3 regions of the Pseudarthrobacter sp. NPDC092202 genome follow, and region 2 is predicted to be linked to each of the others. Evidence: predicted binding sites of a transcription regulator. Region 2 holds the regulator's gene; each other region holds the start of a gene.
What was found. Region 2 encodes LexA, which represses DNA repair genes until DNA is damaged. Its sites were predicted from a motif close to TCGAACANNTGTTCGA; they were not measured.
Positions count from the first base shown of each region.

Region 1: the regulator LexA is predicted to act here: its motif matches at 4,835-4,850, upstream of ACIQF4_RS16840 (shikimate dehydrogenase).
Region 3: the regulator LexA is predicted to act here: its motif matches at 3,690-3,705, upstream of ACIQF4_RS13340 (shikimate dehydrogenase).

Region 1 is NZ_JBIVRG010000012.1:126,400-136,161, forward strand. It holds gene ACIQF4_RS16820 (lyase family protein) at 1-490, opposite strand, end outside; gene pcaG (protocatechuate 3,4-dioxygenase subunit alpha) at 487-1,065, opposite strand; gene pcaH (protocatechuate 3,4-dioxygenase subunit beta) at 1,070-1,957, opposite strand; gene ACIQF4_RS16835 (bifunctional sugar phosphate isomerase/epimerase/4-hydroxyphenylpyruvate dioxygenase family protein) at 2,011-3,885, opposite strand; gene ACIQF4_RS16840 (shikimate dehydrogenase) at 3,885-4,766, opposite strand; gene ACIQF4_RS16845 (IclR family transcriptional regulator) at 4,901-5,725, opposite strand; gene ACIQF4_RS16850 (MFS transporter) at 5,957-7,276, shown strand; gene ACIQF4_RS16855 (ATP-dependent DNA ligase) at 7,423-8,499, opposite strand; gene ACIQF4_RS16860 (AEC family transporter) at 8,560-9,483, opposite strand; gene ACIQF4_RS16865 (TIGR03885 family FMN-dependent LLM class oxidoreductase) at 9,624-9,762, shown strand, end outside.
Region 2 is NZ_JBIVRG010000010.1:34,078-43,839, forward strand. It holds gene hisH (imidazole glycerol phosphate synthase subunit HisH) at 1-380, opposite strand, end outside; gene hisB (imidazoleglycerol-phosphate dehydratase HisB) at 377-1,003, opposite strand; gene ACIQF4_RS14880 (histidinol-phosphate transaminase) at 1,064-2,182, opposite strand; gene ACIQF4_RS14885 (LysM peptidoglycan-binding domain-containing protein) at 2,314-2,730, opposite strand; gene lexA (transcriptional repressor LexA) at 3,054-3,788, shown strand; gene ACIQF4_RS14895 (ATP-dependent DNA helicase) at 3,882-5,939, opposite strand; gene hflX (GTPase HflX) at 5,932-7,515, opposite strand; gene ACIQF4_RS14905 (class I SAM-dependent methyltransferase) at 7,963-8,586, shown strand; gene dapF (diaminopimelate epimerase) at 8,558-9,502, opposite strand; gene miaA (tRNA (adenosine(37)-N6)-dimethylallyltransferase MiaA) at 9,535-9,762, opposite strand, start outside.
Region 3 is NZ_JBIVRG010000008.1:53,813-63,574, forward strand. It holds gene ACIQF4_RS13320 (MFS transporter) at 1-185, opposite strand, end outside; partial or broken gene ACIQF4_RS13325 (tripartite tricarboxylate transporter permease) at 470-2,002, opposite strand; gene ACIQF4_RS13330 (tripartite tricarboxylate transporter TctB family protein) at 1,999-2,553, opposite strand; gene ACIQF4_RS13335 (Bug family tripartite tricarboxylate transporter substrate binding protein) at 2,631-3,602, opposite strand; gene ACIQF4_RS13340 (shikimate dehydrogenase) at 3,827-4,699, shown strand; gene ACIQF4_RS13345 (IclR family transcriptional regulator C-terminal domain-containing protein) at 4,720-5,526, shown strand; gene ACIQF4_RS13350 (FAD-dependent oxidoreductase) at 5,447-7,186, opposite strand; gene ACIQF4_RS13355 (alcohol dehydrogenase catalytic domain-containing protein) at 7,183-8,265, opposite strand; gene ACIQF4_RS13360 (YciI family protein) at 8,278-8,568, opposite strand; gene ACIQF4_RS13365 (LysR family transcriptional regulator) at 8,761-9,657, opposite strand; gene ACIQF4_RS13370 (LysR family transcriptional regulator) at 9,723-9,762, shown strand, end outside.

The DNA of each region.
Region 1 (9,762 bases), on a different contig from region 2:
CCGCGTGCTCTTCCGCCAAACTGGCGAGCGCCGCCGCGGTGCGCTTCAGGTCGCCCATCAGCGCCTCCACGGTATTGCGGGCCAGCAGCATCAGGGCGGTATCCAGCACGTCCTGGCTGGTGAGGGAGGTGTGGACTGCCTTCCCTGCGCCGATGCCGGCACCATCCAGCGCCTGGACATTCTTCCGCAGGTCCGCCAGCAGCGGGATCACCGGGTTGCCGCCGCCCTGGGCACGGCGGGCTATGCCTGCCACGCTGTACCTGCCGGGCTCGGCCGCGGCGGAGACGACGGCGGCGGAACCGGCGGGCGCCAGGCCCGCCTTTTCCAGCACGGCGGCCCAGCCAGACTCGACGGCGAGGATCGCCGCCAGCACAGCCTGGTCACCCGTCAGCGCACCCACCAGGGGCGAGGCCGAGACGGGACTGAGCAGGCCGGCGTCGCCCTCTCCCCCGAAGACGCCCGCATCTCCCAGGCCGGCGGACCCGGTCACTGGAAGTCCAGGAAGACTGTCTCGCCCTCACCCTGGAGGCGGACGTCCCAGGTGAGGCCCCCGTCTGCGTCGCGGCGGGCGATCAGCGTCTTGCGGCGCTCGGGATCCAGGGAGCTGAGCAGCGGGTCGTTGGCGAGCGCCTCCGTGTCCTCGGGGAGGTAGATGCGGGTGAAGAGGCGGTTGGTCAGGCCGCGGGCGAAGATGGCCACGGAGATAAAGGGCGCCGCCGCCGGTTTGCCAGGGACCGGTTTGGCGGGGCCCGGGTTCACCGTGGTGAAGGTGAAAACTCCGGAGTTGCCCACGGCGCCGCGGCCCCACCCGGTAAAGGTGTAGCCGTCGCGGACCAGGGACCCGGTCTTCTGGACAATGTTGCCCTCGGCGTCGGGCTGCCAGATTTCCAGGATGGCGTCCGGAATGGGCTGGCCGGAGCCGTCGTAGACGGTTCCCTGCAGGCGGATGGAGCCCGGCGAGCCGGGGGCGAGGAGTTCGTTGTCCTTCTCGAACGGCAGGGCGTAGCCGTAAAACGGTCCGACGGTCTGCCCCGGGGTGGGGACAAGTTTGGCCTGGTTGCTCATATCCCTATTCGCCTGCCTCTTCGTTGCTGTCGCCTGCCGGACCGAACGCCTCGTTTTCCGTCCACGTCCGCTTGGGGCCGGTCAGGACGATGTCCCAGTTGTAGCCAAGGGCCCACTCGGGTTCGGTGAGGCTGTGGTCGTACGTGGCCACCAGGCGGTCGCGGGCATCCTGGTCCACGATGGTCTGGTAGATCGGGTCCAGCGGGAACAGCTGGTCGCCCGGGAAGTACATCTGGGTGATGATCCGCTGGGTGAATTCGGTGCCGAACAGGGAGAAGTGGATGTGCGCCGGGCGCCAGGCGTTCAGGTGGTTCTTCCACGGGTACGCGCCGGGCTTGATGGTGGTGAACCGGTAGGACCCGTCCGGGCCGGTGATGCAGCGGCCGATACCCGTGAAGTTCGGGTCGATTGGCGCCGGGTGCTGGTCGCGTTTGTGGATGTACCGGCCGGAGGAGTTGGCCTGCCAGATCTCCACCAGCTGGCCGGCGACGGGGCGGCCTTCGCCGTCCAGGACCCGGCCCGCCACGATGATCCGCTCGCCCTGGGGCTCGCCGTTGTGCTGGATGGTGAGGTCGGATTCGAGGGCGTGCACATCCTGGTGGCCGAAGGCCGGCGAGTACAGCTCGATGGTCTCCGGGTCCGCGTGGTGCAGGCTCTTGGTGGGGTGCCGCAGGATGCTGGAACGGTAGGGCGGGTAGTCCAGCCGCGGCTGGGTCTCGGCGGGAGCACCCTCTTTAAGCGCCCGCGCATAGGCTTCGCCGAGGGCGTTGATCTCTGCACTGAGGTCAGACTGGGTTTCAATGGCGCGGTCCAGTGGCATGTGCGCTGCCTTCGGCTCGGCGGGCGGCACAGACTCGTCGGTATCAAGCTGGGCGTTGGTTTCTTCCGGCACGGCTGGCTCCTTTCTGTTTTCGTTTAATCGGTGGGTGGTGCCTTGCGGGCTTTTCAGGTCCGGTGCAGCGAGTCGTACTGGACCGCGTGCCGGACCGGTGCGTTGGGCGCCCCGTACCCGTCATAGCCGCCGCGGCGTTCCACCATTTCAAAGAACACACTGCCTACCGTGGCGGTGTAGAAGTGGAGGAATTCACCGTCGGCATCCCGGTCGTAGAGGAGGTTGAACTCCTTGAGGGTGGCCAGGAACCCGGGTTCGAGGTCGAACCGGGCGTCCAGGTCCTCGTAGTAGTTCGCCGGGATCTGCAGGAACTCGAGTCCCCGGTCCCGGGCGGCCCGGGCGGTGGCCACAAGGTCCGCCACGGCGAACGCGATGTGCTCCTGGTACGTCTTCCGGGCTTCGTTCTGCGCCTGCTGCACCGGCGCCAGGTTCAGCACCAGCCGCACGGCGCCGTCGGAGGTCTGCATGACCTGGGAGCGCACCAGTCCGCTGGGGCTGGGCACTTCGGCGAAGGGCTGCGGTTCCAGGGCCAGGGCGCTGGTGTAGAAGAGGACAGCTTCGTCAAAGTGCTGCCAGGGCTGGGCGAGGTTGACGTGGTCAATGACGGCGCTGGCGCCGCTCGAGGGGTGCTCCAGGCCCTCCCCGAATTCACGTGTCCAGGCGGCGGTGCCGTCGGGGCTGCCCTGGCACAGGAAGATCTCGGTGGAGTCCGGCGCGGAGATGCCCTGGAAGACTTCCTCATCGGCCTGGACCTTGCGGGCCACCACGGGCGCCTTGAGCTGCTGGGCCCGGGCGGAGGCGATGACGGGCGAATCGACGTCGAAGCCCAGGGCGGCGATGGCGGGTTCGGCATGGACGGCTGCCTGCTCGTTGATGATCACGCGGGCCTGGCCCATGGTCCACAGCTGGACATCCTTGGTGCGGTGCCTGCCCTCGAACCCGAAGCCGAGCTGCCCGAGGAGCTTTTCCAGCTGCGCGGTGTCGTCCGCCTTGACCTCGGCGAAGTTGAAGCCTGCGGGTTCACTCACCTTGGGCAGCGTGGCCAGTTCCATGGGATAACGACGGCGGGACGCGGCACCGGAGCCGGCTGCACCATCGGCGGAGGTGCTTGCCAGCCAGGTGGCGCTCTGTTCCTCCAGCCAGATCAGCGAACGCATGGCGTCCACCGCGGTGCGGTCCACATCCGACTGGCGGAAGACGTCGTTGAAGACTTCGAGGGACACGGGACCGGAGTAGCCGGCCCGGACCACGTGGCCCATGAATTTCCCGAGCTCGAACTGGCCCTCGCCCGGGAAGACGCGGTAGTGGCGGCTCCAGGAGAGGACGTCCATGGAGAGCTTGGGGGCGTCCGCCACCTGGACAAAGAAGATCTTTTCGGGGTTGAACGCCTCGATGGGCGCGGTGTCCCAGTCGCGGGAGAGGATGTGGAAGGAGTCCAGGCAGGTGCCGAAGTTGGGGTGGTCCACCATCTCCACCAGCTTGTACGCATGCTCGTAGTCGTTGACGTACTTGCCCCACGCCAGGGCCTCGTAGGCCACCTTGACGCCGTGGTTCCCGGCCAGCTCCGCAAGTTCGGAGAGCTGGGAGGCGCGGAGGCCGTCGTCGTCGATTGTTGCCGTGGCCACGTTGGAGCAGACCAGGATGGTGTCCATGCCCAGGCGGGACATCAGCTTGAACTTTGCCTCGGCCCGGCGGAGGTTGGCTGTGAGCAGGTCCGGCGTGACGCCGTCGAAGTCCCGGAACGGCTGGTAGAGGTCCAGCCCCAGGCCCAGGTCAGCGGCCATTTTGCGGACCTCCTCGGGGCTCAGCGGCGAGGTGACCAGGTCCTGCTCGAAAATCTCAATGCCGTCAAAGCCCGCAATGGCGCAGGCCTGCATCTTTTCCTTCAGCGTGCCGGAAAGGCACACCGTGGCGATTCCGGTGCGCATCAGGCGGCCACCTCCTCGGCGGCCACAAGCTCCAGGAAGTGGCTGCGCATGCGGTCCGGGTCCGCTTCGAGGCCGGTGAAGATGCGGAAGGCGTCGGCCGCCTGGCCAACCGCCATCCGGCCGCCGTCCAGCACCTGACAGCCTTTGGCGCGGGCGGCGCGGACCAGTTCGGTGTCGATGGGGCGGTAGACAATGTCCGCCACCCAGTGGCGGGTTTCCAGCAGGTCCAGGTCCAGCGGGACGCCGGGGTGCGCGGCCATGCCCACGGGAGTGCAGTGCACCAGCCCGTCAGCCAGCCGCATCAGCTGCGGCAGCTCCGCCGTCGTCCGTGCCGCCACGGTGCTGCCCGGGAAGAAACCGGCCAGTTCAGCCGCGCGGGCGGCGCCGCGGGCGGCGTCCATGTCCACGAGGTCCAGGTGGCGGACACCGGCGGTAAGGAGGGCGTAGGCGACGGCGGAACCCGCCCCGCCGGCGCCCAGCTGGACCACGCGGTCCAGCTTTGCGGCGGGGAGGCCGGAAGCCAGCGCGGCGGCAAAACCGGAGAAGTCGGTGTTGTGTCCTATGAACCGGCCGTCCTCGATCACCACCGTGTTCACGGCTCCAAGCCGCTGCGCGTCCGGTGACACTTCATTCAGGTGCTGCAGGACCAGTTGCTTGCAGGGGTGGGTGATGTTCAGGCCGTTGAAGCCGAGGGTGCGGGCACTCTTCAGGAGGTCACCCACGGATTCGCCGGGAAGGCCCAGTTCCAGGAGGTCGATGGGCCGGTAAAGGTAGCGCAGGCCCTGCACATCCCCTTCGCGTTCGTGCATGGGCGGGGTGAGTGACGGCATCACGCCATCGCCGACCAGTCCCACCAGGTAGGACTCAGTTCGATTACTCATCCGTGCAGCTCCTTTGGTACGGCACCGCCCACCGCGCTGGGCGGCAGTTCCGGTGCTGGAAATTACGATACAACATATGTTCTCGATTCGCACTTATGTTCATAATGCGAACATGAGTGGAATGGTGGAAGAAATCAGCGCTGCGGCAGCCTGGCCGACAACTCGGCAGCGGCCTCCTGCAGCAACGGCACATGTGCAACCAGCTGCTCCACGCTGAGGCGAAAGACCGGCACGGCCGTTGCCAGCGAGGCAAACGCATGGCCCTGTGAGTTGAAGACCGGAACAGCGACAGCACGCATGCCCAGTTCGTTCTCCTCATCCATCACGGCGTAGCCGCTGCTCCGGACCTGCTCAATTTCAGCCCGGAAGGCGTCCCTGTCCGTGATGGAGAATTCCGTCAGCGGCGCAAGCTCCAACTCCTCCACCAGGCGCTGCCGCTCGCCGTCCTCTGCGAATGCCACCAACGCCTTGCCTACGGAGGTGGTGTGGAGCGCACCAAGATGCCCCGGATCGCTGGTGACGCGGAACGTTTGGGGACCGTCCACTTTGTTCACGGTGAGGTGGTGGTCGCCGTCGCGGACACTGAGGATGGTGGCCTCGCCAGTCTGTTCCGTCACGCGCCGGAGGACCGGCAGGGCCGCACCCGCGAAGCCGTGGTGGTTCGAGACCCGCTGGCCCAGCTGAAAGATCCGCAGGCCCAGGTGGTACCGGCGGCCGTCCGGCTCGTAGTCCACGAACCCGTCCCGCGTCAGGGAACCCAGCAGGCGGTACGTGGTACTGAAGGGCAGGTCCGCCCGCCGGGAGATTTCCGCGGCACTCGCACCGCGGGGCTCATCCCCCAGGAGGACCAGGAGGCCCAGGGCTTTGCCCACCATGTCAGTACGGTCTGCCCTGGCCTGCCTGGCGTCGGCCTTGATATCGCCAGCTGCGTCATCAGCTGTGGTCCGGTTCACACTCATACCTCGATGTTGCCACAATGTGAGAGCTATTTCTAGATGGTGATTATTTTCTTGACAGGTGACTACCCTCACAGCCATCATTGCTGTATCGCACAAGTAGCTCTCACCATGTGGCTACTCGCCGGGTCTTCTTTCGGACTCCAGCCGCATCGCGCCCCGCCCGCACCAAGGCAGCGGCGGCTGCGACCCCCAGATCCATCCCGCGACAATGTCGTCACACAAAGGAACTCCATGAGCCAGACACTTCCGTCCGCCGGAACGGACACTGCCACCCAGGGCCGCACCCCCAAGAAAGCAGCCGTCGCCAGCTTCCTGGGCAGCGCGGTCGAATACTACGACTTCTTCATCTTCGGCTCCGCCGCTGCGCTGATCTTCCCCACGGTCTTCTTCCCCGACGCCGATGCCAACGCCGCCATCATGTCTTTCGCAACCTTCGGCTTCGCCTACGTGGCCCGTCCCGTGGGCGCCGTCATCCTGGGGCACTTCGGTGACAGGGTGGGCCGCCGGAAGGTCCTGATGTTCACCCTCCTGCTGATGGGCGCCTCCACCTTCCTGATCGGCTGCCTCCCGGACTTCAACACCGTCGGCTGGTGGGCTCCCGCCCTGCTGGTGCTGGCCCGGCTCTGCCAGGGCCTTTCCGCGGCCGGAGAGCAGGCCGGCGCCTCCTCCATGACGCTGGAGCACGCCCCGGATAACCGCCGCTCCTTCTTCACCTCCTGGACCCTCACCGGCACCCAGGGCGGCCAGATCCTTGCCGCCCTCGTCTTCATCCCCGTCCTGGCCCTTCCGGACGAGATCAAGTACGGCATCGGCTGGCGCATCCCGTTCTGGCTGAGCGCCGTCGTCGTTGTTGTCGCGTTCATCATCCGCCGCACCCTGCACGAGCCGCCCGCCTTCGAGGAAGCCCAGAAGACCGCCCAGATCTCCAAGCTCCCGGTTGCCGATCTGCTCAAGGGCCACTGGCGCGACGTCCTCCGCGTCATCTGCTGCGCCTTCATTGCCGCCGTCTCCACCGTGTTCGGCACCCTGGCCATCAGCTACGCCAAGACCGTCGCCGGCGTGGACGGCACCACCACCCTGTGGCTCGTGGTCGGCGCCAACCTCGTGGCACTCGGCACTCAGCCGCTGTTTGGCATGCTCGCTGACAAGATCGGCCGCAAGCCCGTGTTCATCTACGGCGCCGTGGCCAGCGCCGCGCTGACTCCCGTGTTCCTGCTCAGCCTGGAATCCGGCAGCGTGCCGCTGATGTTCCTGGCCGCAATCGGCTTCTTCTCCTGCGGCTACGCAGCCTCCAACGCCGTCTGGCCGTCCTTCTACGCCGAAATGTTCAGCACCAAGGTCCGCTTCTCCGGCCTGGCCATCGGCACGCAGCTCGGCTTCCTGATGGCAGGGTTCGCGCCGGCCATCGTTGCAGCCATGGGCGGCATCAAGCCCGGCGGCTGGGTGCAGATCAGCATCTTCACCGCCGTTATCTGCGGCGTCGCGGCCATCTCGGCACTGACGGCCAAGGAAACCTTCAAGGTTCCCACCACGCAGCTCGGCCTGAAGTAGCTCCGGGGCTGCGCGCTCCTGCCCGGTTACTCCACGACAGCCCGCCATTCCTCCCCGGAATGGCGGGCTTTTTGCGTTCGAAACTTTGAGCCGGGGCGCAGCAACTGGGCGGGAACGCACGACGGGCGGGTGGCCGGCAAGCGTGGCTACGGCCGGCCGGTCTCCAGAACCGAGGCGAGGTCGAAGCTGACCGGCTCCTCCAGCTGGGCGTAGGTGCATGACTCCGGGTCCCGGTCCGGGCGCCAGCGGTTGAACTGGGCCGTGTGCCGGAACCGGTCCCCCTCCATATGGTCGTACCGCACCTCCACCACCAGTTCCGGGCGGAGCGGGACGAAGGACAGGTCCTTGCCGGCGCTCCAGCGGCTGCCCTCGGCGTTGCGGGGCGTCCGTTCCCCCGCCTCCTGCTTGGCCCAGGCCCAGGGGTGGTTATCGAAATCCGTCACCAGCGGCTGGAGCTGTTCAAACAGTTCTTTGCGGCGCTTCATGGGGAAGGCGCCGATGACGCCCACGCTGGCCAGGCTGCCGTCGTCCTTGTACAGCCCCAGCAGCAGCGAGCCGATGGCATCCGGCCCACTCTTGTGGAGGCGGTAGCCGGCCACCACGCAATCGGCAGTGCGCTCGTGCTTGGTCTTGAACATCACCCGCTTGTCCGGCTCGTACCGGCCGTCCAGGCGCTTGGCCACGATCCCGTCCAGGCCGGCGCCCTCGAACTGCTCAAACCACCGTTCCGCGGTGTCCTTGTCTGTTGTGGCGGCGGTGAGGTGGACCGGGGCTTTGCTTTCCGCGAGCGCCTTTTCCAGCGCTGCCCGCCGCTCGGTGAAGGGCCGGCCGGTGTAGTCGTGATCGCCCAGGGCAAGAAGGTCGAACGCCACGAAGGAGGCCGGCGTCTGGGAAGCAAGCAGCTTGACCCGGCTTGCCGCGGGGTGGATCCGCTGTTGCAGGGCGTCGAAGTCGAGGCGGTCCCCGGAGGAGCCCACCAGGATGATCTCTCCGTCCACCACGCAGCGTGGCGGCAGGTTTTCCTTCAGTGCCTCCACAAGCTCGGGGAAATACCTTGTCATGGGTTTTTCGTTGCGGCTGCCGATCTCCAGCTCGTCGCCGTCGCGGAAAATGATGGACCGGAAGCCGTCCCACTTGGGTTCGTAGCTGAGCTCCCCGTCCGGGACACCGCTGACGGCCTTGGCGAGCATGGGCGGGACGGGCGGCATCACGGGAAGTTCCATGCTGCCCATTCTTGCCCGGCGACGGGCTTCGGCGTAAGACCACCGCACACAAGGCTCAGGCTAGCCCGCCAGCAGCCAGACGATGAGGACCAGCGCCGGGGCCGCCGCCGCCGTCGACAGCAGGATGGTTTCGCGTGCCACCGCCACTCCCCGCCCGTACTTGCTGGCAAACAGGAACACGTTCTGCGCCGACGGCAGCGCCGCCATCAGCACCACGCCAAGGAGCATCGGCTGGTCCAGGTTGAAGACAAAGCGGCCGACGGCGTACGCCACCGCCGGCATCACGGCGGTCTTCAGTGCGGTGGCCGTTAGGATTTCCGCCGTGTTCCTGCCGCTTTGCAGCATCCGGGTGCCGTGCAGGGACATGCCGAAGGCCAGCAGCACCACCGGAACGGCTGCCCCGCCCAGGAGCTCCAGCGGCGCCATCACAGGGGCGGGAAGCTGCACCTTGAACGCGGCCAGGACCACGCCGAGCAGGGAGGCGATGATCATCGGGTTGCGGAACGGCTGGGAGAGCAGCAGCCGGGGTGACACCCGGCCGGCCGCGGAGAAATCCAGCAGGGTAAGGACCAGGGGCGCGAACAGGAGCAGCTGGACCAGCAGCACCGGTGCCACCGGGGTGGCGTCACCCAGGGCGTACAGCGTGATGGGGATGCCGATGTTGTTGGCATTGACGTAGGAACTGGCCATCGCACCGACGGCTGTCTCGGCCAGCGGCCGCCGGAACCACAGCCGGCTGGCCAGCACGTACAGCAGCGCCGTGGCGGACGCTGTGACCAGGGCGAGCGGAACGTAGGCGGAAAAGACCACGGTGAGGTCCGATTCCAGGACCACCGTGAACAGCAGGACGGGGTTGGTGATAAAGAAGGCCGTACGGGTGAGCGCTGAGACCGTCGGTTCCCCGCCCAGCCCGCAGCGCGCGGCAATGTACCCCACAGCAATGACGGCGCCGATCACAGCAAGCCCCACCAGCACACCGCCCACGCGTGGCACTTCCTTCCAGCTCCGGCGCCTGCGCAGGAGTTCCGGGAAGCGCAGTACTACAAGCCTAAAACTTATCGGACAAGTGGCACGGGGCAGGCCAGCCCTCGACACGGCACCCTTCCGGACGGTAGAGGTTAACGATGGTTACCGTCGGCTTCCACGCCTCACACGAACAAATCAGTCCTGCCCAACTGCTCAAGGACGTCCAGCACGCGGAACGGGCAGGCTTCGATGCCGCCATGTGCTCTGACCATATTGAGCCGTGGTCCGCCCGGCAGG
Region 2 (9,762 bases):
CCCATGCCTTCAGCCTCGGTGCCATGCTCCACTCCGGCTTCAAAAAGGACCTGGAGGCCTACGCAGATGCCCAGGACCGGCCGGCCGCCGGCCACCCGCCGGCCGATGAGGCGGATGCCGTCCACGGCTTTGAGCTCACGCATCACTGTTTCGAAGGCCCCGACTCCGGGAACCACCAGGCCGTCGGCGTTCAGGACGTCCTCGGGCTTGGAGCTCAGGATGACTTCCGCCCCGGCCCGTTCCAGCGCCCGCACGGCGGACCGGACATTTCCGGAGCCGTAATCCAGGACGGTGACGGTGGGCTTGCCCTCGGGCGAGGGCAGCTTGTGGGAAGCGGAGGGATCGACGATGGCACCGTCCCGAAGGACCTGGCCGCTCACAGCGCACCCTTGGTGGAGGGAATCCCCTCAACACGGGGATCAGGTTCCACGGCAGCACGGAGCGCCCGCGCGAACGCCTTGAACTGGGCCTCTACGATGTGGTGCGGATCGCGGCCCGCGATGACGTTCATGTGCAGGCAGATACCCGCGTGCAGCGTGATGGCCTCGAAGACGTGCCGGGTCAGGGATCCCGTGAAGTGGCCGCCGATGAGGTGGTATTCCTGGCCGGCGGGCTCGCCCCCGTGCACCAGGTAGGGACGTCCGGAAACGTCAACGACGGCGTGCGCAAGGGCTTCGTCCAGGGGAACGGTGGCCTCGCCAAACCGGCGGATGCCGGCCTTGTTTCCCAGCGCGGTGCGCAGCACCTCCCCGAAGGTGATGGCTACGTCCTCCACGGTGTGGTGGACATCGATGTGGATGTCACCTGTGGCTTTGACGGTCATGTCGATCAGCGAGTGCTTGCAGAGCGCCGTGAGCATGTGGTCGTAGAAAGGTACCGACGTGTCGATGTCCGAGGTGCCGGTGCCGTCCAGGTTGATTTCCACGAGCACGGACGACTCACTGGTGGCACGTTCCATGCGCGCAGTGCGGGCCGCAGCCACGTTCGATCCGGTGGTACTCATGCTTTGGGTCCTTTTGGGCAGATGGGGTGGTTCAGGGCGTCCAGCGCCGCTGCTTCCAGTCTAGGCGGGAAGCGTGGCCTGGCTTGCAAGGATGCTTTCCAGGGATGTGAGGAAGGCTGTGGTTTCGGTCTCAGTTCCGGCCGTGACCCGGAGGTGGCCGGGAATCCCCACGTCCCGGATCAGCACTCCGGCGTCCAGCAGCTCCTGCCAGACCTGGTGCGGGTTCTCCAGTCCGCCGAAAAAGACGTAATTGGAGTCCGACGCTGCGGGCTTCAGGCCCATCCGCGTCAGCTCCGACACGATGCGGTCCCGCTGCTTCTTGATGTCTTCCACATCCGCCATCAGTGCCTCGCGGTGCTGGAGGGCAGCCAGGGCAGTGGCCTGCGTGATGGCTGAGAGGTGGTACGGCAGCCGGACCAGGCGGAGGGCATCGGCAACTTCGGGTGCGGCAGCCATGTAGCCCAGCCGGGCTCCGGCCAGCGCGAATGCCTTGCTCATGGTCCTGGACACGATCAGCCGCTCCCGGCCGGGCAGCAACGTCAGTGCGCTGGGCGTCCCGTCGTGTGCGAACTCGTGGTATGCCTCATCCACAATGACGATGGTCTGGCTTGCTTCGCCTGCCTCGTACACGGCCTCCACGACATCCAGCCCCAGCCCGGTCCCCGTGGGGTTGTTGGGCGAACAGAGGAAGACGATGTTGGGCTGCAGTTCCTTGACCTGCCGCGCTGCCGATTCAGCGCTGAGGCCGTAGCCTTCGGCGCGCTCTCCGACGATGTATTCAGTGTCCGTTCCGCTGGCCAGCAGCGGATACATCGAGTACGTGGGCGGAAAGCCGAGCGCTGAGCGTCCGGGACCGCCGAATGCCTGGAGGATCTGCTGGAGTACCTCGTTTGAGCCGTTCGCAGCCCAGAGGTTGGTCTCATCGAGGCCGTGGCCCAGGTATTCCGCCAGCGCTTTGCGCAGTTCCGTGAACTCCCGGTCCGGGTAGCGGTTCAGGCCCGCGGCGGCTTCGGTGACTGCCGCACTGATGGCCGCCCTTACGTCCGCCGGAACACCATGGGTGTTTTCGTTGACGTTCAGGAGGATGGGGACGTCCAGCTGGGGCGCACCGTAAGGGGTAAGCCCGCGGAGGTTGCTGCGGAGGGGAAGCCGGTTCAGGCGTTCTAGCTGGTCATTCACCTGAACAGTTTAGTGCCCGTGCCGGAGGGCGGAAAATGTGACGGGTTCCTGTTCGCCCTCGGCATGCGCCCCCGGCCCATTCCATGGAGCAGCCCCCGCTGGTCCGGACCCTTGCTGCCGGCTATGGCAGCTCAGCCGGCGGGAACGAACAACTGCTGGCCGGGGAAGACTGCGCCTGCGGAGAGGTTGTTGAGCTGCACGATGTCGGCCACAACATCGCGTGCGTCGCGATCAGGCGCCACGGCGGCTGCGATCCCCCACAGCGACTGGCCGGGCTGGACCGTCACGGTGACCGCGGAGGTCGTCTGGAGCTCCGCGTCTGAGTCGGAGGCTTTTGCCGGGGAGTTGAAGAAGCCTGCCAGCGAGAGCAGCAGGGCGGCCAGAAGAACCAGGGGAATACCGATCAGCACGATGCGGCCGCGCCGGGTCAGCCGCAGGGGCGGAAGGGGGGCCGGCCGTTCCGGCTGCCGCTCTTCAGGCCGGGACAGAAGGTGCTGCACAGAGAGCAGCTGTGGACGTGAACCCCGCGAAACAGATGTAGCTGACATGAACTGAGCCCTCCTGGACCATACTGTGCTGCCCGGATGTTCTGCTCCGACGCCCCCTAGGGCTTTCCGGTGCCACTTTCGAATGGCCGGCGTTCGCAGTAGAACATATGTTCGAACTTTGCTTCTTCTGTTTTAGCACCTATCAACGAACATTGTCGAGACTCGCTAGAACAAATGTTTGAAAAAGCAGTGTGGCTGGCCTAGTTTTGAACGAAAGAACAACCACCCGGACAGTCGATCAGCAGGGTCTGACATTATGGGGCGGGATCGTCCAGGGCCTTGCCGTGGAGAGGCCCGGCGGACACCGAAAGGCATTGGCGAATATGGCAGCAGCAGCCGCCGGGGGCAGGGCAACCGCGCAACCGAAGAGGACCGCCAAGGGCCTGACGCCACGGCAGAAGAAGATCCTGGAAACGATCCAGCGTTCCGTCAATGTGAACGGCTACCCCCCGTCCATGCGGGAAATCGGAGATACCGTGGGCCTGGCCAGCCTTTCCAGCGTCACCCACCAGCTGTCCCAGCTGGAAAAACTGGGCTATCTGCGCCGTGACCCGAAGCGTCCGCGCGCCATGGAGGTCCTGATGCCCCTGACTTTGGACGGTGGTGCGGCCAAACCCGCCAGCCAGCCATCAGCAGTGCCCCCCAGCGGCGGCGCCACTGTCACGGAGCTGCCCACTGCCCTTGACACTGCGATGGTTCCCCTTGTTGGCCGCATCGCAGCCGGTGGTCCCATCCTGGCGGACCAGCAGGTGGAGGACGTTATGCCGCTCCCCCGGCAGCTGGTGGGCCAGGGCGAACTGTTTATGCTCCGGGTGGCCGGGGATTCCATGGTGGACGCGGCCATCTGTGATGGCGACTGGGTTGTGGTGCGCCGCCAGGCGGATGCAGCCAACGGCGATATCGTCGCTGCCCTCCTCGACGATGAGGCCACTGTCAAGACATTCCGGCAGCGTGACGGTCACACGTGGCTGCTCCCCCAGAACACCCAGTACGAGCCCATCCTCGGAGACCACGCCACCATCATGGGCAAGGTCGTGTCAGTGCTCCGGTCCCTGTAGCCAGGTTCCCCGCTGGGTAGCAGGCCCGGGCAGTGTTTAGGCCTGCGCAGGGTCAAACACTCCGCCCAGCCAAACACTGCCCCGGCCTGGGCATCAGGCGTTCTCGCCCGCCAGCCTCTCCAGGGCCGCGATTGCCGTCTTCCGGTCCGTTGTGGACCAGAACGGCGGCAGCGCTCCCCGGAGGAACCCTGCGTAGCGCTCGGTGGCAAGCCGTGAGTCAAGCACAGCCACCACTCCCTTGTCCCCCGTGGAGCGGATCAACCGGCCTGCGCCCTGGGCGAGCCGGATGGCGGCATGGGTGGCCGAAACCGACATGAAGCCGTTGCCGCCAGCCTGTGCCACGGCCCGGGAGCGCGCCGTCATGAGGGGATCGTCCGGCCGCGGAAAGGGAATCCGGTCTATCACCACAAGGCGGCAGGACCCGCCAGGGACATCCACGCCCTGCCACAGGGACATGGTTCCGAACAGGCAGGTATCGGGCTCGTCGGCGAACTGCTTGACCAAGGCGGTCATGGTGGAATCGCCCTGGCAGAGGACCGTCATGTCCAGCTTGGGGCGGAGGGCTTCGGCGGCTTCCTCTGCGGCGCGCCGGGAGGAAAACAGGCACAGTGCGCCGCCGCCGGAAGCGCGGATGAGCGCCTCGAGTTCGTCCAGTGCTTCCGGGGATGCGCCCCTTCCGGGCTTCGGCAGGTGCCCGGCAACGTAGAGGATGCCCTGCTTGGGGTAGTCGAAGGGCGACCCCACGTCCACGCCTTTCCAGCGGGGGGCACCCTCGCCCACGAGTCCCAGCCCGCCGGCGGCAGGCTCAAACGCTGAACCAATGGCCAGCGTGGCAGAAGTAAGTACAACGGTGTGCCCGGAGAACAGGCCTTCCCGCAGCCGCCCGGCCACGGACAGCGGCGCAATGTTGATCAAAGCCGGCGCCGTCTCATCCGGCTGGGAAAATCCCTGCGCGGGATCAAAGGCGCTGGCGCGGGAAAACCACACCACTTCGCGGTTCTCCCGGGCAGCGAGGAGCCGTTCGCAAAGTTCCAGGATGAGCATCAGGCGGGACCGCGCAAGCTGCCTCCCGCCGTCGGGCGTGGCATTGCCGTCCCCCTTCGAATCCGAGAGGGCGGCCCGGCAGGCATCACGCAGCTGGTCCACGCAGTCCAGCTGTTCGTCATTCAGCCCGTTGGGCAGCAGTCCGTTGGGCACGCCGGCAAGGGCAAGTTCCAGGTTGGCGGCCGCGGCGTTGAGCGCGTCAACGGTGATGGCGGTGTGCTTGCGGGCGCCGGCGGCAGCCGCATGGACCATGGCCACGGACAACTGGCCGGAGACCGCCCCGGTGACCCGGTCCTGGAGTTCGTGCGCCTCGTCCACCACCACGACGTCGTACTCGGGCAGGACCGCAAGCCCCTCAAAGGCGCTGACGGCGAGCATCGCATGGTTCGTGACCACGACGTCCGCCTCCGCAGCGTCCTGCCGGGCAAGTTCACTGAAGCACTCTGCTGCCATGGGGCACTTTTGGGCGCCGAGGCACTCCATGGAGGTCACGGACACCTGGCGCCAGGCGCGGTCCGTAACGCCCGGCAGCAGCTCGTCGCGGTCGCCAGTGGCGGTCTTCTCCGCCCACTCCCGCAGGCGTACCACTTCCTTGCCGAGCTGGGACGAAGGGCCGCCAACGGAGGCCGCGAAGTGCGGCACACTGGTGTCCTCGCCCAGGCTGAACAGCTGGCCTTCCGCGGGTTCCTCGCTGGGGAAGCCGCCTTCCAGCTTGTGCCGGCAGACATAGTTGGACCGCCCCTTGACCAGCGCCACCTTGACCGGCCTGTCCAGGGCGGGAGTGATGGCCTTGAGCAGCCGGGGCAGGTCCCGGCCAACGATCTGCGTCTGGAGCGCAAGCGTGGCCGTGGACACCAGGGCGGGCTTGTTGCTTTTCAGGGCGTGGGCGATGAGGGGTATCAGGTAGGCCAGCGACTTGCCGGTGCCCGTGCCTGCCTGGACCAGGAGGTGGTCCCCCGTTCCCAGCGCACGGGCCACCTGCCTGGCCATCTCATGCTGGCCCTCACGGCTTTGTCCGCCCATGCCTGCAACGGCCCGGTCGAGCAGTTCGATCACGAACTGCTCGCCGGCCGTCTCCGTGGCTTCCGGGGCCACGACGTCAGTCATTGCTGACGAAGGGTTCCAGTTCGGCCGCAAAGCCTTCCCGGACCATCACCACGGCCCGGGTGCCTTCCTCCACGTGGTCCACGCTGATGATCTCGGCGTCAGACTCGTGGAGTTTACTGAGCAGGTCTCCGCGATCGTACGGGATGAGCAGCTCCAGCTTGACGCCTGGCCTGGGAATGGCGTCACTGATCGCCTTGAGCAGCTCCGCAATGCCTTCACCCGTGCGGGCGGACACCACGACGTGCCGCGGCTCGCGCTGCCTAAGCCGCTCCACCACGAAGGGATCGGCGGCGTCGGCTTTGTTGAGCACGATGATCTCCGGCACCTTGCGGGCGTCCACTTCGCTGAAGACCTTGCGGACTGCAGCTATCTGTCCTTCCGGGTCCGGGTGCGAGACGTCCACCACGTGGAGGATGAGGTCCGCGTCCGCAACTTCCTCCAGCGTGGAGCGGAACGCCTCCACCAGCTGCGTAGGCAGCGACCGGACGAAACCCACAGTGTCCGCGAGCGTATAGCCCAGCCCGTCCGCAGTTTCGGCCTTGCGGACAGTGGGGTCCAAGGTGGCAAACAGGGCGTTCTCCACCAGGACTCCGGCGTCGGTCAGGCGGTTGAGCAGCGAGGACTTGCCCGCGTTGGTGTAGCCGGCGATCGCAACGGACGGCACGGAATTACGACGGCGGTTGGCCCGCTTGGTCTCGCGTGCCGGCTTCATTGCGGCGATCTCCCGCCGCAGCTTGGCCATCCGGGTACGGATGCGACGGCGGTCCAGCTCGATCTTCGTTTCACCGGGACCGCGCGAGCCCATGCCAGCCGCGGCGCCGCCCACCTGCCCGCCGGCCTGGCGGGACATTGACTCGCCCCAGCCGCGCAGGCGCGGCAGGAGGTACTCGAGCTGCGCCAGCTCCACTTGTGCCTTGCCTTCGCGGCTCTTGGCGTGCTGGGCGAAGATATCCAAAATCAGGGCTGTCCGGTCGATGACCTTGACCTTGACGATGTCCTCCAGGCCACGGCGCTGCGAGGGTGCAAGCTCGGCATCCACAACAACGGTGTCCGCGCCGGTGGACATTACGATGTCCCGGAGCTCAAGCGCCTTGCCCGAGCCCAGGAATGTCCCGGGGTCCGGCTTGTCACGGCGCTGGACCAGTCCGTCAAGGACCTCGGAGCCGGCAGTTTCGGCAAGGGCGGCGAGTTCCCGCAGCGAGTTCTCGGCGTCGGCCAGGGTGCCTTCGGACCAGAGCCCCGCCAGGACCACGCGCTCAAGGCGCAGCTGGCGGTACTCGACCTCAGTGACGTCTTCCAGTTCGGTGGACAGTCCTGCGGTACGGCGCAGGGCGCGGCGTTCCTCGAGGTCCTGCTGGTCGCCGTCGTACGTTGAATGTTCTTCGTCCAGGCGGGAAATTGCCTGGGCTTTGCCGAACACTGCCCTTCCGTCGCTGCCCTTCGCCTCGCCGCTGTGCGGGCTGGGGGTCCTGGCCGGTACGTCCTTGGAGAGAATCCGGTCAATGACAGCCTGGATTTCCTCGGGACTCATGTCCTGGGCGGCTGGATCTGATCCGGTGTTGGGCTGGCTGGTCATGGTCTCCTTTGAAGATTCGGCAGTTCCAGAATAGTGCCGATTGCTGGTGGTTGGGGAAGTATTCGCGGTGGGCTGACGGCCTGCGGTCATCCAAGGCTCCTGGCTTGCTGGGCCGGCGCTGCGGACAGCAGCAACGGCAGGGGTGCCACGTGGTGGTTCGTAGCGGAGAAGGAAACAGCCGGAAACGGCGATAAGTCCAGCAGGAAGCTGGCTTTCGAGTGTGGTCCGGCGACCGGAACAGGCGGATTCCGCGTGGTCCGGTGCACACAGCGGAAGATTCGGAGAAACCGCATCGCTGGGTGGGACATGCTGTCGCTTGAGGACAGGCTTCGGGACGGGCATGGCCCGTGCCGGCTACTCGAAGATCAGGAACATGCCCTCCAGCCTAGCAGAGGGCCATACGCGCGGTTTCCCTTTACGCTGCAAGGGGAACTACTCTGGCCAGTTATGGAGTCCGCACATTATTTCAGCGCAACGCCCGCCGGCCCTTTCACCCGCAAGCCCCTGGCTGTTGAACTCGCCGGGCAGACGCGCAGGCTGCAGACTTCCTCCGGCATCTTCAGCCCCGACGGGATTGACAAAGGCACGGCGATCCTGCTCAGCGAGGTACCCGCTCCCGCGCCCCAGGGAAACCTCCTGGACATCGGCTGCGGCTGGGGGCCCATTGCCCTGACCATGGCCCTCAAAGCGCCCTCCGCCAGGGTCTACGCCGTGGACGTCAACGAACGCTGCATCACGCTGACAAACGAGAACGCCGCAGCACTCGGGCTTGCCAACGTCACAGCCAGCACCCCCGACGCCGTGGATCCCGAGCTGCGCTTTGACACGATCTGGTCCAATCCCCCCATCCGGATCGGCAAGGACGAACTGCACTCTCTGCTGAAGTTGTGGATTCCGCGCCTGGCTCCGGGCGGGACGGCCTGGCTGGTGGTGCAGAAGAACCTCGGGGCCGACTCGCTTCAGCGGTGGCTTTCGGCTGAGCTGGACGAATCCTTCACGGTCAGCCGGGAGTCGACGTCAAAGTCGTTCCGGATCCTGAAGGTCAGGAAAGCGTCCCGTTTGCCACAATAACTGCAGGGCCGCTGAGCTCCACGTGTTCGTGGCCTCCCGGACCGGCGAAGAACTTGACTCCCACTACGCCTCCGGGAACGTGGACGCGCCAGGCGTCCGGGGCTTCCGCGCCGGCCCAGTGGCGAATGGCCACAGCGGCGGCGCAGGCACCTGTTCCGCAGGACTGCGTCTCCCCTACGCCGCGTTCGTGCACGCGCATGGTGACAGAGCCGACGCCGTCGTGGACCAGCGGCTCGGACGGAACCACGAACTCCACGTTGGTCCCGTTTGCCGGAACGGGGTCGACCACGGGCGCGGTGAACAGCTGTGTTCCCGCGAGTTCGGAAAGCTCAGCGAGGGCAACGACCGTATGCGGGTTGCCCATGCTGACCGAAAGGGCGGGGCGTGGAACCTCCAGGCCCTCGGCGGTCACCAGTGAGTCCATGGCCTTCGCCGTGGCCTCGCCCGGGAAAATGAATTCCCACGGCCCCATGTCCACGGCATAGCCTTCCCCCATCCGTACCACGGTTTTGACGCCGGCCCGCGTGCCAATGGTGAGGGCACCGCCGTCGGGCAGCTCGATCAGGCCCTCGGTCCGGAGGAAATGGACAAAGACGCGGACGCCGTTGCCGCACATTTCGGACAGCGAGCCGTCCCCGTTGCGGTAGTCCATAAACCACTCAGCCTCGGGTGCGGCAGCCAGCAACTCGCGGCCTTCCGGGAGGAACCGCGACGGAACTGCCCGGATGAGGCCGTCCCCGCCGATCCCGCGGTGCCGGTCACACAGGGCTGCAACGGCTTCGGCCGTGATGGTATGGACGCCCTCGGGATCAGCCACCAGGACGAAGTCATTGCCGGTGCCGTGCCCCTTGGAGAAGCGGAGCCCGCTCAGGGTGCTTAAGGCCGGCGCGGTGGTTTCTGCGAGGGTTGTGTCCATGGTTCCAAGGGTACCGGCCGTGCGCTGCAGCCCTAAAAACGGCAGAGCCCCGATGCTGTGCCCGGCAAGGCCGGATCCTGCCAGTCCAGCCAGTGGATACGCGGATCGGCCCGGAACCAGGTGAGCTGGCGCCGGGCGAACTGGCGGGTGGCCACGATGGTGTCCTCAGCGGCCTCGGGAACAGTCCACTCGCCGTCGATAACACGCAGGAACTGCGAGTACCCCAGGGCGCGGGGGGCAGTCTTTCCCTGCCGCAGCCC
Region 3 (9,762 bases), on a different contig from region 2:
CGCCGTATCAATTGCGGCGTCAGGAAGCCCATCAGGGCGAATCCGGCAGTTGGCAGCATCCCGAGTACGCCGATGGACGCTGCGTTGAAGGGCAGGTCGGCGCCCATGGGGGACAGGATGGGTGAAACGCCTGCTACTGCGAGCCTGGCGCTAAGGGCCACGAGAAGGATGCCGATAAAGACCATCCAACGCCCGGCGGCCAGGGGCCGTCTTCGGTCCTGCTGGTGCCCCGTGCTTGACTTCAGTCCTCTGGTGTTCCCAGCTTCGATGGCAGCATCCCCAAACTTGTCGCGGCCGGTGCCTTCCCTTCCGGCGGAAATGCCTTGGGTGGTGGGGCAACACAGCTCCGGGAAACCAGCCCGCCCCGCAGTGCTTTGGCACTTCGGGGCGGGCGGCCTTCCCATCATTTTTACTGCTTGGTGGTCCGTGCCACCGGGTTCGGAATTGGCGCAGGGCGCCGACCTTTCCCTTAGCTGCTAACGGCTGTCCGATCGGCGCCGGTGTTCGCTGCCTTGCGGCGCTTGAGTTGCGCGCGCACGGGTGGGACCACCAAGGCCGCCGCCGAGATGGCCAGGAGCACCAGGGCAATCGGGCTGGTGAATACCGACGCCCAGCCGTCGGTGATGAGGGCCCGGCGAAGATTCGCCTCCGCCAGTGGCCCCAGGATCAGTCCCAGCACTGCGGGGCCGGCGGGGAAGCCGAACCGCAGCATAAAGAGGCCGACTGCACCAAAAATCATCATCATGAAGACGTCAAAGACGCTGTTGTTAATCGAGTAGGTCCCCACCATGCAGAAAATCAGGATGATGACCCAAAGGTAGTGGCTGGGCAGTTCGAGGAGCTTGACCATGCCGCGCATCCGCAGGAGGCTCAGTCCGAGTGTGAGGACGGTGGCGATCAACATGATGGTCACCAGCGAGGACACGAGGTCCGGCCGGCTGCTGAAGAGGCTGGGCCCCGGCTGAATGCCCCAGATCATCATGGAACCGATCATCACGGCCATAACGGAGTCGCCAGGGACGCCGAGGGCCATGGTTGTGGTGACGCTGCCGCCAAGAGTTGCCGTGCTGGAGGTATCCCCGGCCGTCAGGCCCTCGAGTGACCCCTTGCCGAATTCTTCGGGGTGCTTGGATACTTTCCGGGCGTTGTCCCAGGCGATGATGCCGGCGATGTCTCCACCCACGGCAGGGACAAGGCCAACGATGGACCCTGTGACAGAACCGATACCCATAGGTTTGAGCAGCCTCTACATGAGCTTTCGTCCGGGCATCCATTGCCCCAGCTGGGTTACCGGCTTGACGTGGTGTTCGTGCTTGCGGCGGGTCAGGATCTGGTTGAGCACTTCCGCGACACCGAAGAACCCGATGATCACCGGAATGAAGGGAATGCCGCTGTTCAGTTCCAGCACGTCGAGGGTGAAGCGGGCGTCCCCGGTAATCGGATCACGGCCCACGGTTGCCAGCAGGAGGCCGAAAGCCCCGGCAGCGAGGCCTTTAAGGATGCGTCCGGATGAAACGCCGACCATCATGGTCAGGCCGAAGACCACCAGTGCGAACATCTCCGGGGGCCCGAATTGGCGGGCGAATTCCGACAGCGGCACCGCGGCAACCGCCAGGATGAGGATGCCGAACAGCATGCCGAAGGCTGAGCCGAAAGCCGAAGTTGTCAGCGCAAGGCCGGCCTGTCCCTTGAGGGCCAGGGGGTACCCGTCGAAAGTTGTGGAAATGGACGCTGGTGTGCCGGGGGTGTTGATGAGGATCGCCGGCACGCGGTCACCGAACTGCGCAGCAACATAGATGGTCAGCAGGACGGCAAGTCCCTGGATTGGTTCCAAGGTCAGGGTGAAGCCACTGGCCAAGGCCACAGCCATGGTTGCAGTAACGCCCGGGAAGGCGCCGACGAGCATGCCGACCAGGATGCCCAGACCGATGTAGAGGAGGGTGTCCACCTGCAGGACGGACATGATGCCGTCGGTGACGGGTGAGGCGGCGATCTGGATCATAGGTTTACCCGCAATGCGACGACAAACAGGAAATGGAGGAGGGCGGCAACGATGGCCGGAAACAGAATCAACGGTTTCCAGCCACGGCCGCCGTAGAGGGCAGTCAGGGTCACAGTAGCTGCGAATGTGATCAGCCAGAACTGGAGGACGTTCCACAGCAGGAGGTATCCCATGAGTACCGCGGCCGTGGCCACCATTCGTCCGATTCCCCAGCCGCTCAGCGGTTCGGGCAGGTTGGCTCGGCTCACTCCCCGAAACACGTTGACTACCACCTGCAGTACGCCGAAGGCGATGAGGCTCCAGGCAAGCATGGTGGGCCAGAACGGCGGGCCGAGCTCCACCCGCACGCCGGAACGGATCTCCTGGGCGAGGACCAGGATCAGGATTCCGAAGCCTATGGTTACAGCGGCTGGAACCAGTTCACGTATTCGGTGCGCACGGTCTGTAACCAAGGCTTCGGCCGGGGGGTGGATATGCGCCTCAGCGTGGTCCTGTTCAGGGTCTGAAGGGTTGAGCCCACCCGGCGGACCAGCTACTGCGTGATTATTCATTGTGTTCCTTTGTGTGGCTCAGGCACCCGGAGCCGGCGAACGCCGGCCCCGGATGCCTGAAGCTTTTTTGTCCGGGGCTACTTACCCTGGGCCAGCTTGATCCACGGGCCGTAACGGTCGGCCTCTTCCTGCAGGAATGCCTTCATTTCCTCGGAGTCCTTGAAGGTGGGCACAAGGTTGGACCCTTCAATGACCTTCTTGTATTCCGGGTTCTCAACGGCCTTGCCCATTGCCTCGGAGAGCTTCTTCACTACGTCTTCAGGAGTGCCGGCCGGGGCCATGATTCCCACCCATGAGGCATTCTGCAGGTCGATGCCCTCTTCCTTGGCGGTGGGAACATCCGGATTTTTCGGGTCCCGCTCCTCGGTCAACATGGCAAGGTAGCGGAGCTTTCCGGCGTCAACCTGGTTCTTTTGCGTGCCGATGGCATCGATCGAGAAGTCGACATCCCCCGCAGCCGCTGCCGCTACTGCAGGGGCGGAACCGTCAAACGGTACCGATGTCAGCTCGATGCCGGCCAGTTCCTGCAGACCCTGGGCCGGGGAGTCCCAGACCGAACCGACGCCCGGGCTGGAGTAGGTCACCTTGCCGGGGTTGGCTTTGGCATCAGCGACCAGGTCCTTGAGGGACGTGTACGGGCTGTCAACAGGGACTGCGATCGCGCCGGGGCCGGCCAGGCCCTGGCCGATGGGTTCGTAGTTGGCCGGATCGATGTCGTAGTCCTGGAACTGGAGCGTGGCCACCTCCACTCCCATCATCGAAAGGTTGTATCCGTCAGGCTTCTGGTCCTTGAGCCAGTTGTAGGCGACGGACCCGTTCGCTCCGGGCTTGTTTTCGACGATCACCTCAACGCCCAGCTCTTTCTCGAGGAGCGGTGCAACGGTCCGGGCCGTGAGGTCGCCGGAGCCGCCGGCCGCCCAGGGAACTGTGAGTCGGATATCCTCCGCCGGGAATTCCTCCGCGGAACTGCTATTGCTGCCCGAAGCGCAGCCGGTCAATGCCAGGAGACCCAAGGTCCCCACAGCGAGTGATTTCATAAGGGTCTTCACTACGGTCTCTCCTTTGACGCCGTATTGGTGAGAGGGGATGCCGGCTGACACTACTCCGGCATCGATCCCCCTTCGTTTGTGCGCTATGCGAACAACTGTGCAGAAAACGAACACTGCATGTAATGTAAGTCACGCAGCATGGCTGAGGCAAGGCGATGCCCAAATTGTGATCAGATCTGGATATTCGACCAAGGGGCTCCAAAGGCGGAGCGAAAGGTGGACCCATGAGCACGCTGGACGACTCTTACCTGGTGGGGCTGATCGGGGAAGGCACCACGCATTCCCTGACACCAGCACTCCATGAGCAGGAAGCGGACAGGCAGGGGCTGAGGTATCTATACCGCTCCATCGACCTGACTGTTCTGGGACGTCCGGCAGAGGACGTGGGCACCTTGCTTTCCGCAGGTCGTGACCTTGGGTTCAACGCCTTCAACATCACCGTTCCCGCGAAGCAGCTTGTCCTGGAACATCTTGACCGGCTTTCAGATGATGCGGCCCGGCTGGGCGCCGTGAATACCGTCCTCATCCGGGACGGGAAGTTTATTGGGCACAACACGGATTACTCCGGATTCAGCTCAGCCCTGAACCACGGCCTACCGGGAGCGGCGTTGGGAAGCGTGGTGCAACTGGGTGCCGGCGGCGCGGGAGCGGCAATTGCATATGCGCTCCTCACGGCAGGCGCTGAGCAGCTGACTTTGTTCGACCTGGAGCAGTACCGATCCCGGGACCGTGTTGAAGCCCTTTCCAGGCTCTTTCCGGACCGCAAGATCGAATCCCGTCCGTTGCAGGAAATTGGCGATGCACTGTCACGTGCAGACGGGCTGGTGCACGCAACGCCCGTGGGCATGCACGCCCACCCGGGCCTGCCTTTGGATATGGACTTGATCGAACCCAGGCACTGGGTTGCTGATATTGTCTATCGTCCAATCGAGACCCAGCTGATCCAAGCTGCTGCTGCCAAGGGCTGCAGCGTATTGAACGGCGGCTACATGGCCGTGGGCCAGGCAGTTGACGCCTTCCGCCTCATTACCGGTGTGGAGCCTGACGGGGAGCGGATGCGAAAGCATTTCCTTGAGATGATCGAGCAGGGCCGCTAATGATCCGGATAATAGGAGGAGTGAGGACTGTAGGAGATAAAACGGCCGGAGACGCTGAACCGGAGTCCGCTCCCCATTATGTGAAGTCCGTCGAGAAGACGTTCGCCGTCCTGCTCGCCTTCACATCCGAGGAGCCCAAGCTCACTGTCACGCGGGCGGCGGTCAAAGCAGACCTCAGCCGCGCGGCCGCCCGCAGGTTCCTGCTGACCCTTACGGACTTGGGGTACCTGCGGACCGATGGCAACTTTTTTGAGCTTACACCCCGGACCCTGGACATTGGCGCGTCCTTCATGGCCGGTCTCACTCTGCCTCGGATCGCGGAGCCGCACCTTAAATCCCTGGCGGCCCAGCTCGATGAGACCACCTCTCTGTGTATCCTCGACCGGACCGATGTGGTGTATGTGGCTCGGGTGGCGGCGCCTAGGCTGCTGAGCGTTTCCATCAACGTGGGCACCCGGTTTCCCGCCTGGGCAACATCCATGGGGCGGGTCCTGCTGGCCGGATTGGAGGAAGCGGAGCGGGAAGCTTATCTCAGCGAGGTGAAATTGCGGCCGTTCACTGACAACACCGTAAGCAGCGTTGACCAGTTGCGCGATGCTGTGGAGAAGGCCGGAAGGGCCGGCTGGACGATCGTGTCCGGGGAGCTCGAGGAAGGCCTGCGTGGGGTGGCGGTGCCTGTCAGGCGGGGCAGCCAGGTAGTGGCCGCGCTCAATGTTTCCCTGCAGCGTCATCGGATCGGCGCCGCAGCTATTGAACATGAGATCGTCCCCATGCTGCAGGCCGCCGCGAGTCGGATCGGCGACGATTACGGTGGCCGGAGGGCCTAGCATCCCGTCCCGCGGAGCCCTGGCCTGCCAGCGTCGCCGCAAGATGCTCTCCCACTGCGAAGGCCCGGGTGATTGCTGATCCGAGTGTCGCGCCCCCACCGGGGTAGTTGTTTCGGAAGACGCCGGCGGACACGTTTCCCGCCGCGTAGAGCCTGGGGATCGGTTGGTGATGGCGGTCGAGGACCCGTCCGTTGAAATCGGTAGCCAGCCCGCCTGACGTACCCAGGACGCCGGCCGAAACCGGCACTGCATAGAAGGGGCCGGTGGCAAGCGGCGCCAGGCATGGGTTCGGCGTCACGCCGGCATCGCCCAGGAAGCGGTCCTGCGGGGTGGATCCACGATGAAATTCCGTATCCATGCCCGCGGAGGAGTCCGCATTGAACCTGGCAAGGGTTTGCTCCAATCCCGCCGGATCAACACCAATTTTCCGGGCGAGTTCCTGCAGCGAGTCCGCCACAGCCATCCACTCCGCGGGAGTTCCGGGAGCGGAACCGGCCACCGGGTACTTCGACATGTAGGTGGAATCAAAAACGAGCCAGGCGGGATTGTTCTGCTGGCCCCTGGTATGGGGGTCGATGGAGGCGAACAGCCGGGCCGCGTCATGATAATTGAGTGACTCGTTGACGAACCGCTTCCCGGCCGCATTCACGGTAATGGATCCGGGCAATGTCATTTCCACGTTGGCCATCCGCCCGGACTGGACTCCGTCATACCGGTGCGCAGGGGTGCTGATGACCGGGACGCCCCAAACGGCCGTCATGTCAGCCACGGAGGCCCCTGCCTTGAGGCCAAGTTCCAGTCCGTCCCCCTCGTTGGACGGCGCGCCGATAGGCACAACCGGAAAAGGCAGGAACGCCTTTCTCAACCGTGGGTTCCACTCGAATCCTCCGGAAGCAAGGACGACGGCGGTGGCTGCCACTGCCTTGCGGTCCCCACCTGCTGCGAAGGTCACGTTCCACCCATCGCCGGGCAGGCCCCCGAGGGGTTCCAGATCCTGGACAGGCAACTCGACGGCGACGTGCACGCCGCGGTCCAGTGCGCTGGCGAGCAGCCGGCCTACCAGGGCCCCGCCCATGGTCCGCACGCCGGCCGCAGCCCGGCGGGCGAGCAGCACCGGATCCGCTGCCCTGCCGTTGAGTTCGTCGCGTTCGGTCATGGTCAGCAGTGGAAAATACGACGACGGGCGGATCACCTCCGCCATGCCGGGATAGTCTGCGGGGTCGAAGGCATCGTTGTCCAGGCCCCTGCCCCCGGCGGTGGCACCAGCCCACTCCATGTGGTAGTCCGGGCGGGCGATGGGCGTCATGGATACCCGGGTGTTCGTCGTAAGGTATTCGACGGCGCGCGGTGCGGTAGCGACGTACCAATCGATTTCCTGGGTGGTCAGCACGTGGCCGGCAGCCGCGGCCAGGTAGGCCACGGCGTCAGAATGGCTGTCGGGGAAGCCGGCGGCGCGGGCCAGATGGTTGTTCGGCGCCCACATGACGCCGCCGCCGGCCGCCGTGGTGCCGCCCAATTGTGCAGCCTTTTCTGCCACCAGGACGCTAAGCCCGGCGTCCGCGGCAGTTACGGCTGCAACCAGCCCTGAGGCGCCGCTGCCGGCCACCACCACGTCATAGGATTCGAGCAACGCATCCAGGGGTGTGATCACGGAGTTCATGCCGGAACCGCTTCCCGGGAAGGCATTGACTCTCCGGCAGTCTTGGCGGCGGGCATGTCGATGACGATTTTGCCCACCTTTTCCGTGCGGTCAGCCATCAGTGCATAGGCTTCGGGCAGGTCCCTGAAGCCGAAGCGGTGGGTCATGAGTGCCCGCGCCTGCCCGGGATGGCGGGCCAGCAGGCAGAGGCCGTCGGGAATCAGGTTCAGGCTGTTGCGGCTGCCCATGATGTCGAGTTCTTTGAAGGGGAGGTCCTTCATGGAAATCGTGGCAGGGCGCGCCGAGATGCCAACCTGCACGATGCGGCCGGCACTGGCCACGAGCCGGATGGCATTTTCAAACGAGGAGGGCACGCCAGTGGCCTCGATGACCAGGATGGGACCGTACCCCTTCGTCAAGGTGTCCATCCTGGCGGCCTGTTCGACGTCGGGGAAGGGCCCGGAAGGATCAACCAGGAGCGTATCCGCTGCGCCGAATTCGGTGGCGAGCTCCAGCCGGTCCGGTTCGGTGTCGGCGGCAATGACGTTCACTCCCAGTTCTGCCAGGTACAGGCTGGCAAGCAGCCCGATCGGCCCGCTGCCCAACACCAGCGCGGATTCCCCGGCCATCGGACGGCCCCGGTTCACGGCCTGCATCGCAATCGAGGCGGGCTCGCCCATCGCGGCAATTTCCAGGGGCAGGTCCGCCGGAACAAGGCAAAGCTTCTCCACGGGGACGCTGAGGAGTTCAACCAGGCCGCCATCGGAATAGCAGCCGATGCAGCCGATGCTGCGGCAGACGTTCGGCCGGCCCTGCCGGCACGGCTGGCACTCCCCGCAATATGTCATAGGGGTGACAGCCACGCGGTCGCCAACGCTAATGGGGGCTGCGTCTTCTCCGATGGCTTCCACGATGCCGGAAATCTCGTGCCCCTGAACAAGCGGCAGTTCAGTGGGGTAGTCGTCTTGCCAGATGTGAAGGTCCGTTCCGCAGAGTGCCACATGGTGGACCCGGACCAGGGCATGGCCCGCTTCGAGGGAGGGCTCGGCCACCTCTTCGTAGCTGATGGTTTCTTTGGCAAGGGTGCGTGCAGTCAGCATGGATATCCCGCCTTACTTTTCGTCTGCGCCGAAAAAGATGTTCCACTGCCTGATGCTGCGTTCTTCAATCAGGTTGTTCTGGAAGAACGGGTCCTGGTCCATGACGGCTTCGACGTCTGCTTTTGATTCGCCGTTGATGATCAGCAAGGCGCCAGGGGCCTCTTCCGGCGCGAACGGGCCGGACTTGGCCAGCAGGCCGCGGTCGAACTGCGACTGCAGGAACTGGATATGACTGGGGCGGTGCTGGTCCCGGCTGGCGGCGGTTCCATCCGCGTACGAATATGTGACGGCGAAAGCAGGCATGGAAATTTCCTCTTCATTGAGTCAGGAGCTGTGTGCCGGCGTCGTCCCCTGTGGGACCAGCCATGCTGTGTTCCTCAATGATGGAGAGCTAATTGTGAGCTGTCCAATACTTAGTAGGTCAAACACTATGTGCGCAGGGCACTTAGTGTCTCTCCTTCAACCGCGGCTTCGCGAGCCCTCGCTCACCGCCGCTCACCCTGCCGGCGTGGGCAGCACTTCCTCTGCCACCTGCAGTGCCAGCCTCAACGCAGGGGAGATAAGGGCAGGGTTCCACGCGATGCCGGATTCCAAGCGGGGCAGGGCGCCCGAGAGCGGAATAAACACCGTACTGGAGGGCATGATCCCGGCGACGGAGTCAGGCATGAGGCTGACACCCACTCCACCGGCCACCAGGGAAAGTGCCGTGTAGGGGTCCGAGACTTCCTGGACCACGCGGGTGCGGAATCCGGAGGCTGTGCAGGCCGAGAATGTCGCCTCCCGGAGGGTGGAGCCCTGGGCCTCGGGCATGGTGACGAATCCGTCGCCGGCCAACTCCGCCAAGGCAACGGACTGCCTGCCGGCGAGCGGGTGATCCACAGGTAAAGCGGCGCCGAGTGGTTCTGTCGCGATACGCCGGGCAGCCAGGGACGGGGCGTCCACCGGCAGGCCCACGAAGGACAGGTCCAGGGAGCCGTTGCGGAGGAGGTTCAGCGCGTCCTGGGTCAAGAGTCCACCGGACAGCGTCAGTTCCAACTCGGGATAGCGTTGCCGCAGTGCGCGCGTCAGGGGCGTGAGCGTCTTGTGGTTCAATGCACCGGAGAAGCCGATGCCCAGGCGGCCGTAAAACGTACCGGCTTCGGTGGTGGCCGCACGGCGGGCGAGGTCAAGTTCCTCAACGACCTTCCGGGCATGGGGCAGGAACGACAGCCCGGCAGCCGTCAGGGAGACGGCCCGGGTGTTGCGCTCGAACAGCTCCGCGCCCAAACTCTTTTCCAGTTTTTTTATGGTTTGGCTCAACGGAGATTGCGCCATCCTCAGCCTGCTGGCCGCCCGCCCAAAGTGCAGCTCCTCCGCGACGGCAAGGAACGCTTCGATCTGCCGCAGTTCCACTCTCTTGCTCCCTGCACCGGTCCTGGGGGTAATTCGATGTCCACGTAAGGGTACATTCTGGAGACATGACAGAGATTCGGTGGCTGGAAGCGTTCGTTGCCGTGG